DNA from 3 places in the Ectobacillus sp. JY-23 genome. Region 3 is predicted to be linked to each of the others. Evidence: riboswitches for the same ligand, from Rfam matches in the RefSeq annotation. Region 3 holds a riboswitch; each other region holds the start of a gene.
What was found. Region 3 has a riboswitch for S-adenosylmethionine ahead of mtnK (S-methyl-5-thioribose kinase). Riboswitches for the same ligand answer to the same signal wherever they lie in the genome.
Positions count from the first base shown of each region.

Region 1: it holds a riboswitch for S-adenosylmethionine, as region 3 does, so the genes downstream of both, MUG87_RS15475 (O-methyltransferase) here and mtnK (S-methyl-5-thioribose kinase) in region 3, are expected to answer to the same signal.
Region 2: it holds a riboswitch for S-adenosylmethionine, as region 3 does, so the genes downstream of both, msrA (peptide-methionine (S)-S-oxide reductase MsrA) here and mtnK (S-methyl-5-thioribose kinase) in region 3, are expected to answer to the same signal.

Region 1 is NZ_CP095462.1:3,051,708-3,054,853, forward strand. Features, by position in the region: gene MUG87_RS15470 (spore germination protein) at 1-1,430, opposite strand, end outside; SAM riboswitch class I at 1,645-1,749, shown strand; gene MUG87_RS15475 (O-methyltransferase) at 1,996-2,574, shown strand; gene MUG87_RS15480 (alpha/beta hydrolase) at 2,664-3,146, shown strand, end outside.
Region 2 is NZ_CP095462.1:679,360-682,505, forward strand. Features, by position in the region: gene MUG87_RS03525 (phosphopantothenoylcysteine decarboxylase domain-containing protein) at 1-656, opposite strand, end outside; gene MUG87_RS03530 (hypothetical protein) at 723-884, opposite strand; SAM riboswitch class I at 1,026-1,122, shown strand; gene msrA (peptide-methionine (S)-S-oxide reductase MsrA) at 1,190-1,732, shown strand; gene MUG87_RS03540 (ABC transporter ATP-binding protein) at 2,103-2,807, opposite strand; gene MUG87_RS03545 (ABC transporter ATP-binding protein) at 2,797-3,146, opposite strand, start outside.
Region 3 is NZ_CP095462.1:1,319,710-1,322,855, reverse strand. Features, by position in the region: gene MUG87_RS06840 (pyridoxal phosphate-dependent aminotransferase) at 1-435, opposite strand, end outside; gene MUG87_RS06835 (carbon-nitrogen family hydrolase) at 627-1,406, shown strand; SAM riboswitch class I at 1,477-1,618, shown strand; partial or broken gene mtnK (S-methyl-5-thioribose kinase) at 1,700-2,803, shown strand; gene mtnA (S-methyl-5-thioribose-1-phosphate isomerase) at 2,872-3,146, shown strand, end outside.

The sequences.
Region 1 (3,146 bases), 1.7 Mb from region 3:
CTAGATCTTTGCGCACCTTGCACACCGGGAAGCTTGGTACTAACAAACAGTTCTCCAAAGGAGTAGAGACTACATGTATGAGCTAAAAGGACAAGAAACCCGAGCAAGATTCCGTAAAAGCCTAGTAAGAATGCTGCTATCATAAGAACGAAGCGAAGAATCCTGGCAGTAGCAGCCAAATTATAGCTAGGCAGTGTAAAGCTCGAGATGGCTGTGATGGAGACCACTATAATCATCGCAGTCGATACGATTCCTGCTTGTACCGCCGCTTGTCCTAATACAATCGCTCCAACGATAGAAACAGTTGGGCCAATGATACGAGGCATGCGTATGCCAGCTTCTCTAAGAAGCTCAAACAGCAGCTCCATCAAAAAAGCCTCTATAATGGCTGGAAATGGAATACCTTCCCGCTGTGCATATAGACTGATTAAAAGGTGTGTTGGAAGCATGGATTGATGATGTGTAATTAAAGAGATATAGATGGAAGGTGCAAGCAAAGCAACCAAAAAGGATACAAACCGCAGTCCTCGTATAAAATAGCCAATCTGTTTTCTTTCGTAATAATCCTCTGGTGATTGGAAGAATTGAAAAAAGGAGACAGGTGCAATTAAAACGAATGGTGTTCCATCCACAAATACAGCGACCCGCCCTTGTGAGATGTCGCTTGCTACTACATCAGGTCGCTCTGTGTGATAAACGGTTGGGAATACGGTGTGTGTATTATTTTCAATCAGCCTTTCAATATCACCTGACTCTAAAACCATATCCAGATTACTTGTTTGCAGCTTGTTTTGCACTTTCATCAGCACTTCTTCATCAACAATGCCTTCTACGTACATAATTTCTACGCTTGTCTGTGAAAGTGTTCCAATCTCCATGGCTTCAACCCTCAGTTTAGGATTTTTAATTTTTCTGCGCACTAGAGCTGTGTTTGTTCTAATACTCTCTACGAAGCCTTCCTTTGGTCCTCGAATTGTTGTTTGTGTTGATGGTTCGGTAATAGAGCGGCGTTCGCCTCCGCGCGTGCTCGCGATGATTGCTATGTGACATCCATCAATAAATACCGCGGTGTCACCCTCCAAAATGGCTCGAAATACTTCCTTCCATCTAGAAGTAAGATTCAGTCCGCTTGTGGTTACTAAATTATTTTGCAGACAAGACGCTATTCCGTCTGTTGTCATTCGTTCGTTTGTGTCCCATAGCTCTATTAAAGGTTGAATAACAGATTTTGATACCAGCTTTTCATCAGAAAGCCCTTCAATTCGTACAAGAGTAGCGGAAGAGAGATGTTTTTTTCCTAGTGTTATATGTCGTATAGATAGGTCTGTGCTGTCGCCGAAATCCTGTTGAATGCGAGCTGTATTTTGGACTAAAGAGATGAAAATTTCGTCTTTATGTTCTTCTTGTTGCATCACATGATGATTTTTCATAGAAACGTACTCACCTTAATTTTTTGGCTGTTAACAATCGTATCTCCTATTTTAAGGATGTTTATTCTTCATACTCTATTTGGAGCAAAGAAAATGAAAATCTGATAGAAATACGAATAGGCATACATAGAGTGTTAGGCGATTCTAATTCGACGCGTATATAATTACATTGACTTTTCGTATATATTTACTTAGAATTTTAAAAAGACGTAATTTCTTATCTAGAGAGGTGGAGGGACTGGCCCTTTGAAGCCTCGGCAACGGATTCCTTTGGAATACCGTGCCAATTCCAGCAAGCTGCGCGCTTGGAAGATGAGAAAGGACGAAGATGCTTTTGTGAGGTAAAAGTATGTTCAGCTCCTTTCTTGGTGTAGGAAAGGGGCTTTTTTATGTATAGGCTGTGTTAAAGCCCAATGTTAATCATTTGCACTTGTTGATTGGAGTGAAAGGGATGAGACTCCCTGACCGCTCGCTGAAAGCGAACCCCCGTAACGGAAAGCAACAACAAACCATTAACCGAGCCTATGTATAAAAAATCAAAAGCCCTACATAAAAGGAGGATGAAATGAAACAGATAGAGCAGCAAGCACCGTCTGCATATTTACAGATTATAAAAGAATCAAAGAAGATTGGTTTTAATCAATTTTGTGACTATAAAACAGGCTTTTTCTTAAAAGGATTAGCCGCAGCGAAACAAAGTGGCAGATTTTTAGAACTGGGAACAGGAACAGGGGCATCGGCTTCTTGGATTTTAGAAGGTATGGATGAAACCAGCACATTGATAACTGTTGATATTGATCCTGCTGTTCACGCCGTAGCAAAACAAATGCTGGGACATGATACACGTATTACATTTCATTGCGAAGAGGGAAGTGCATTTATTCAAACGATGACCGAAACGTTCGACTTTATCTTTGCGGATACATGGCCAGGAAAATTCGACTTGCTGGATAAAACACTAGAGCAGCTGAATGTTGGTGGATTTTATGTCATTCATGACGTATTACCGCATGAAAAATTGCCGGAAGAGTACCGTATTAAAGCGCCAACGTTAGTGCAAGCATTGCGAAATAGAAAAGATATGACTATAACTGAGATGGACTGGTCTACAGGCGTATTACTAGCAATTAAAACAGCAGAATAAATATAAGAGGAGATTCTAAACATCAGCGTATTGCTCCTTAAAAAAAGTGATAGATTAAGTAAAAAGTGAAAACTGTGAGGAATCTTACGATGAAAAAATGGATGAAAATAATTCTATTATCTTTCATAGCGCTATTGGTATTTATAACCGCATGCTTTTTGATTTGGGCGCAAGCTGCTTATAAGCCCACAAAAGAGGCTCTTTCTCTTGTGCAAAACAAAGAAGATGGAGCTATGGTATTTGGCAATCCAAATGCTGAAACAGGTATTATCTTTTACCAAGGTGCAAAAGTAGAGGCGGAGGCATACAGCTATATTGGATACGAGCTACAAAAGAAAGGCTACTTCACTGTTATACCGCAGTTGCCATTGCGTTTTGCCATTTTTGATGTCAATAAGGCAGACGAAATCATCAAGAGCTACCCACAGGTAAGAAGGTGGTATATAGCGGGTCATTCTTTAGGGGGAGCGATGGGTGCTAGGTACGCTTATGAAAATAAAGATAAAGTCGCTGGGATCATGTTTCTGGCTGCTTATCCAGCAGATGACCTTTCCAACACGTCTATTCCAATT
Region 2 (3,146 bases), 640 kb from region 3:
CATTGTAGCAAGCGCTTTGCAGTTTCTTCTTTTCCTTCACACATCGTTACATGTCCCTCTTTGTCTACGATGTAATGAACTGCTTCAGTTGTATACAGTGAATCGGATGCATTTGCCACCATAAGTTCTGCCCTCGAACTTTTCATACGAAGATTTGCTCTTTCTAACAACACTTCTCGTTCTACATCACTTTCTAGTTTAAATCCAACCAAAAGTGATGCTGGGCTCCATTCTTTAATAAAGTTAATCACTTTAGGTGCTTTTTTAAAGTGAATAATAGGTGGGTGGTCACTAGAAATTTTACCTTTATTCGGTAATTCTTCACCAGCTGGTGTCACCATCTTGTCGACAATCCAATCAGACCCTGCAGCTGCCATAATCACAGCATCCACACGCTCATTTGTAACAATCTCTTTGACTTTGTCACTCAAATCTAAAATTCCCTCAAACGTACATGTTTGCAAAAGTTGTCCGGTTTTTACTACTGGTTTTTTAGCGAAATACCCATGTAAGTAAATGACACGTGCACCAAGAGACAGTGCTTCTTCTGCCAATAAGCTTCCAATCGTTCCTTTCGCCATATTTGTGTGACCGCGCACATTGTCCCACTTTTCTAAGCAACCGCCACTTGTAATTAGAATAGTTTTTCCCTTCATACTCTTCACCCTTTACCTTTTTCTTTTATATTACGAAAAAAACAAACATTTTCCTACGTTTTTCAATTATTGAGGTCGACTTTGCTTGGTAGCACCAGCAAAAATCCACCCTTGTTGTTCTACAAATTGGGTAAAGGCCTGCAAAAATTCCTCGTGAGAAACTTCCCCTTCATCGCCATTTACCAACACTATCCCTTCTATTTCCACACCACTTTTATTTTGCCTCATACTCATTCCTCCGTGATCTAATTTTTTCTTGCAGTGAAGGGCGTTACCTCTTTAAACAACTGCAATCAAATAATTTGTTGTTAGTATGTGCAAAAAAATTTGTACTTACTGCATGTATCTTATATAATAAAGCTTACATAATTCTTATCCAGAGAGGTCTAGGGATCGGCCCGTTAAAGCCTCGGCAACCCCGTTATGGAAGGTGCCAACTCCGGCAGGTAATCCTGCAAGATAAGAAGAAGACTTTGGACGCAAAATCCCTTCTTCGCTCATGAAGAAGGGATTTTTTTAATGAAAGGATGAGGATGATGACAAAACAATACGAACTCGCAACATTTGCTGGTGGCTGCTTTTGGTGTATGGTAAAACCTTTTGATGAACTACCAGGTATTCATAACGTAGTCTCTGGCTACAGCGGGGGACATGTAGAAAATCCAACTTACGAACAGGTAAAAACCGGTACAACAGGTCATTATGAAGTTGTACAAATTACATTTGACCCCGATGTATTTCCTTATGAAAAGTTATTATCTTTATATTGGCCCCAAATTGATCCGACTGATGCGGAAGGTCAGTTTTTTGATCGCGGTCCGCAATATCGTGCTGCTATTTTTTATCACAATGACAAGCAAAAACAAGCCGCTCAAAAGTCTAAACAAGAACTAATTGTCAGTGGTCAATTCAACAAGCCCATTGTAACAGAAATTTTACCCGCTTCTCCGTTTTACGAAGCCGAAGAATATCATCAGCACTTCTATAAAAAGAATCCAGAAAAATATAAACAAGAGCGTGTTGAATCCGGTCGCGACGCCTTCATTGCCGAGCATTGGGCACAAGAAACGAAATGAGTTTCCCAATATTACCCGTACATATTTTTTTGCTCACAAGAAGCTAAGAAAAAAGTAGGTGATATTATGGCATACGAAACTTTATTCTCCCATTTTATCGGGACACAGCGCGTTACACGTTTACGTCATTCTGAAACTGGCGCATTATAGACTACACACCAGATGCGCCCGGCAATCCAATCTCTCCAGACATACAACAGTACGTGCGAGCGCATCTTGACCAAATTAGTAGCGGTGATACCGATTATGACGGTTTAATCTTGTAAAGTTTTACTTTTTCATTAGATATTGCTAAAGCTTTCTATGGGTAAAGAGAACTTTAACAAAGACTTTCATAAAAGAAAAGAAGCTCCTTGGAGCTTCTTTTCTTTTATGCTAAATACGCTTCTTTTACAATATCATCGTTCATAAGTACACGACCCTCACCGACCATTTTGATTTCGCCGGTCTGAATGACGTATCCCCGATGCGCAATTTGTAAAGCTTGATACGCATTTTGCTCAACAAGTAAAATGGTCATTCCTTCTTTATTAAGTTCATGGATAATTTCAAAAATTTGTTCTACAACAATTGGGGCAAGTCCCATGGACGGCTCATCGAGCATTAATAAATGAGGACCACTCATTAATGCACGACCGATTGCAAGCATTTGTTGCTCACCGCCACTCATTGTACCGCCTAACTGATTTATGCGTTCTTTTACGCGTGGAAAGTAATGAAAAACCCGTTCCATTCTTTCACCAATCACCTTTTTATCTTTTACCGAAAATGCTCCCATTTCTAAATTTTCTCGAACAGTAAGTCGTGGAAAAATGCGGCGCCCTTCTGGAACATGAGCAATACCAGATATGGCAGTAACATGAGGTGGCTGTTTTGTAATATCATTTCCTTCAAAGATAATTTGTCCAGTTTTTGGTATAACTTGCCCACTAATTGTTTTAAGCGTTGTTGATTTACCCGCACCATTACTGCCGATAAGTGTTACAATCTCTCCTTTATCTACACGGACATTAAGACCCTTTAGGGCATGAATGCCACCATAGTACGCATTAATATCTTTGAGTTCAATTAACATTCTGTCCCCTCCCCTCGTTCGCAACCACGGCACTTTTTCCAAGGTACGCTTCAATCACATTTCGGTTGTTACGAATCTCAACAGGTTTTCCTTCTGCAATTTTCTCGCCGTGATCGAGTACTACAATATGTTCAGAAATTTCCATAACAAGCTTCATATCATGTTCAATTAGTACGATTGTTACATCAAGTTCTTCTCGCATACGATAAATTAAGTCCGTAAGTTCCTTTGTTTCCTTAGGGTTCATACCTGCTGCAGGTTCATCAAGTAGCAACAACTTTGGCTTTGTCGCCAGTGCTCTGGCAATTTCAAGGCGACGCTGTGCACCGTACGATAAAT
Region 3 (3,146 bases):
CATTTCCATGTTTATACGTGCTAACGCTGCGCCGGACCAATAATCTGGATAACCTGGGTCTGGCACCAGAATACTATCACCGGGTTCTGTAAAGCAAATAGGTAGCTCTACAAGCCCGGCTTTACCTCCGAACAATATAGCAACTTCGGTTTCTGGATCTATTGTTACGCCATACTCTCTGGCATAAAAGTCAGCAACAGCTTGCTTCAAGGAAGATTGACCACGAAAAGGTGGATATTTATGATGAACAGGTTCTCCTACTGCCTGTTGTAATGCTTGAATAATATGATTTGGCGTTGGTCTATCAGGGTTTCCTTGTCCCAAATTAATTACATCATGACCCTGTGCTATCACTGCATTTACCTTCTGTACCAGCCCTGCAAAGAATTGCTTAGGTAGCGAAGTCAATGTCGTGGAGGGGTTGAAATGTTTCATGTATTTCACCTCTTCGGAAAATTGTTGCAATTCTAGTGAACAATCATATATTCTTGTTGGGAGTTTGTAAAGTAAAATGTAAACTATTCTTTCTATGTGGAGAAAAAGCAGTATGCATGAAGGAAGAGGAGTTTTAGAAGTATGGAAAGAAGTGTAGCTTGTGAAGATAACGAACTAGGGGGGAACTCGTGATGAAAGTAGCTTGTTTGCAAACCGATGTAATTTTTGGTGATGTTGAAAAAAATATAGAACTTGTAGAAGTGATGCTGAAGGAAGCAATGTTAGGTAAACCAGATGTAGTAGTGCTTCCAGAGTTGTGGACGACGGGCTATGATTTGCAGCGATTAGATGTATTAGCCGATGAGAATGGAAAAGCTGTGCAAGCCTTATTTCGTAAATGGGCAAGACAATTTGCTGTAACAATCGTCGGCGGATCGATTGCAAAGCGCATTGGAACTGATGTGACTAACACAATGTATGTCTATAATAAGCAAGGTGAATGCTTGATGGAGTACAGTAAAGCACACTTGTTCCAACTGATGGATGAACATAAATATTTAACAGCAGGGAGTACAACAGGGATGTTTTCTATTGAAGGCACGTTGTGTGCAGGTTTTATTTGTTATGATATCCGCTTTCCCGAATGGATGAGAACGCACACAGTGGCAGGTGCAGAAATTTTATTTGTTGTAGCTGAGTGGCCGCTACCTCGTTTAGCGCATTGGGAAACATTATTGCGTGCCCGTGCTATTGAAAATCAATGTTATGTGGTTGCTTGTAATCGGGCTGGCGCAGATCGAAATAATGTATTTGCTGGTAACAGTCTCATTATTGATCCGTGGGGAGAAGTTGTTGTACGATTGGGACAGGAAGAAGGAATTTTATATGGTGAACTTCATAGAGAGCTTGTGAAAGAAGTACGCAAAGGCATTCCGGTTTTTGCTGATCGCCGTAAAAATATTTATCAATAAGCTATTGACAAAATGGTTTTATTCTTGTTATGCTCGTTTTCGTAATCTTTAAACTTTCTAAAAACTAAAACTCTTATCTAGAGCAGGTGGAGGGACTTGGCCCAATGACACCCAGCAACCGACCGTAATACCATTGTGAAATGGGGCGATTTATTCGCCTGTAAGGCACGGTGCTAATTCCAGCAGAAAGAAAACTTTCTGACAGATAAGAGGGGAGAAGTTGCCTTCAAACCTCTTTCGTCGCGAAAGGGGTTTTTTTAAACCCCGCTATCATACATTTTGGGGGAATCTATATGACATATCAACCTTTGAACGAAGCACAAGCGGTTTCGTTAGCAAGGAAACTAGGATATTTTACAGATACTGAGACTATAACTTGTCGTGAAATCGGGGATGGAAATTTAAATCTGGTATTTCATATTATCGGAACGGATAAAAGTATTATTATTAAACAAGCGTTACCATATGCAAAGGTAGTTGGTGAAAGTTGGCCACTTTCCTTAAAACGAGCAACTATTGAGAGCCAAGCCTTGCAAATTCAGGCAAAATATGTACCTCACCTTGTTCCACAGGTGTATTATCACGATGAACAGTTAGCTGTTACAGTGATGGAAGATTTATCCCACCTAACGATTTCCAGAACAGGTTTCATTGAAGGTGAAACATACCCACTTTTATCTGAGCACATTGGCGAATTTTTAGCAAAGACCTTATTTTATACATCAGATTTTGGAATGGATACGCAGGAAAAACGAGTGCTGGATGGGAATTTTGTAAATCCGGACTTATGTAAAATTACCGAAGATCTCGTCTTTACAGATCCATTTGCCAATATTGATACAAATGCGTTTGAAGTTGCTTTACAACCGCGAGTGGAAGAGTTATGGGCAAACGAAGAATTGCGTTTACAAGTCGCGCAGGCTAAATATAAATTTTTAACCTGTAAAGAGGCTTTACTTCATGGCGATCTACATACGGGGAGCATTTTTGCTTCAAAGACGGAAACTAAAGTAATTGATCCAGAGTTTGCAACATATGGGCCAATGGGTTTTGATTTAGGGCAATTTTTTGCAAATTTATTACTAAATGCTATTTCTCGCCCGTATCATGAACGAACTATTTTATTTGAACATATAGAAAAAACATGGTTTGTTTTTGTTGAGACTTTTACAGATTTATGGAAACGGGAGGGGAAAGAAGCGTATACAACAAGTGAAAAGTGGCTGGAACACATTCTTCAAGGGGTTTTAAATGATACAGTTTTATTTGCAGGATGCGAAGTTATTCGCCGGACGATTGGATTGGCACATGTTGCAGACTTGGATGGTATAGAAAATGAGGTAAGCAGACTTCGTGCCAAGCAGCATGCACTTCGTTACGGAAGCGCGCTGTTATTGAGCAAATTTCCTGTACATATCGCCGTATTTAAAGAGGTGTTGCTACAAACAAGTGATGAGGTGACAGCATGACTGTAGGGTTAAATGTACCGCGCTCTGTTCAATGGACAGGGCAATCTATTATTTTATTAGATCAAACAAAGCTACCACTTGAGGTGTATTACAAAGAACTAAAAACAGTGACTGAGGTGTGGGATAGTATTGTAGCTTTAGAGGTTCGGGGAGCGCCGGCTATCGGTATTACAGCTGCATTCGGTCTGGTACTTGCCGCTCAAGCCACCAAAGCAGAGGAGATGGAAACATTTCTCCAAATCTTTGACTCGGCAAAATCTTATTTAGCTAG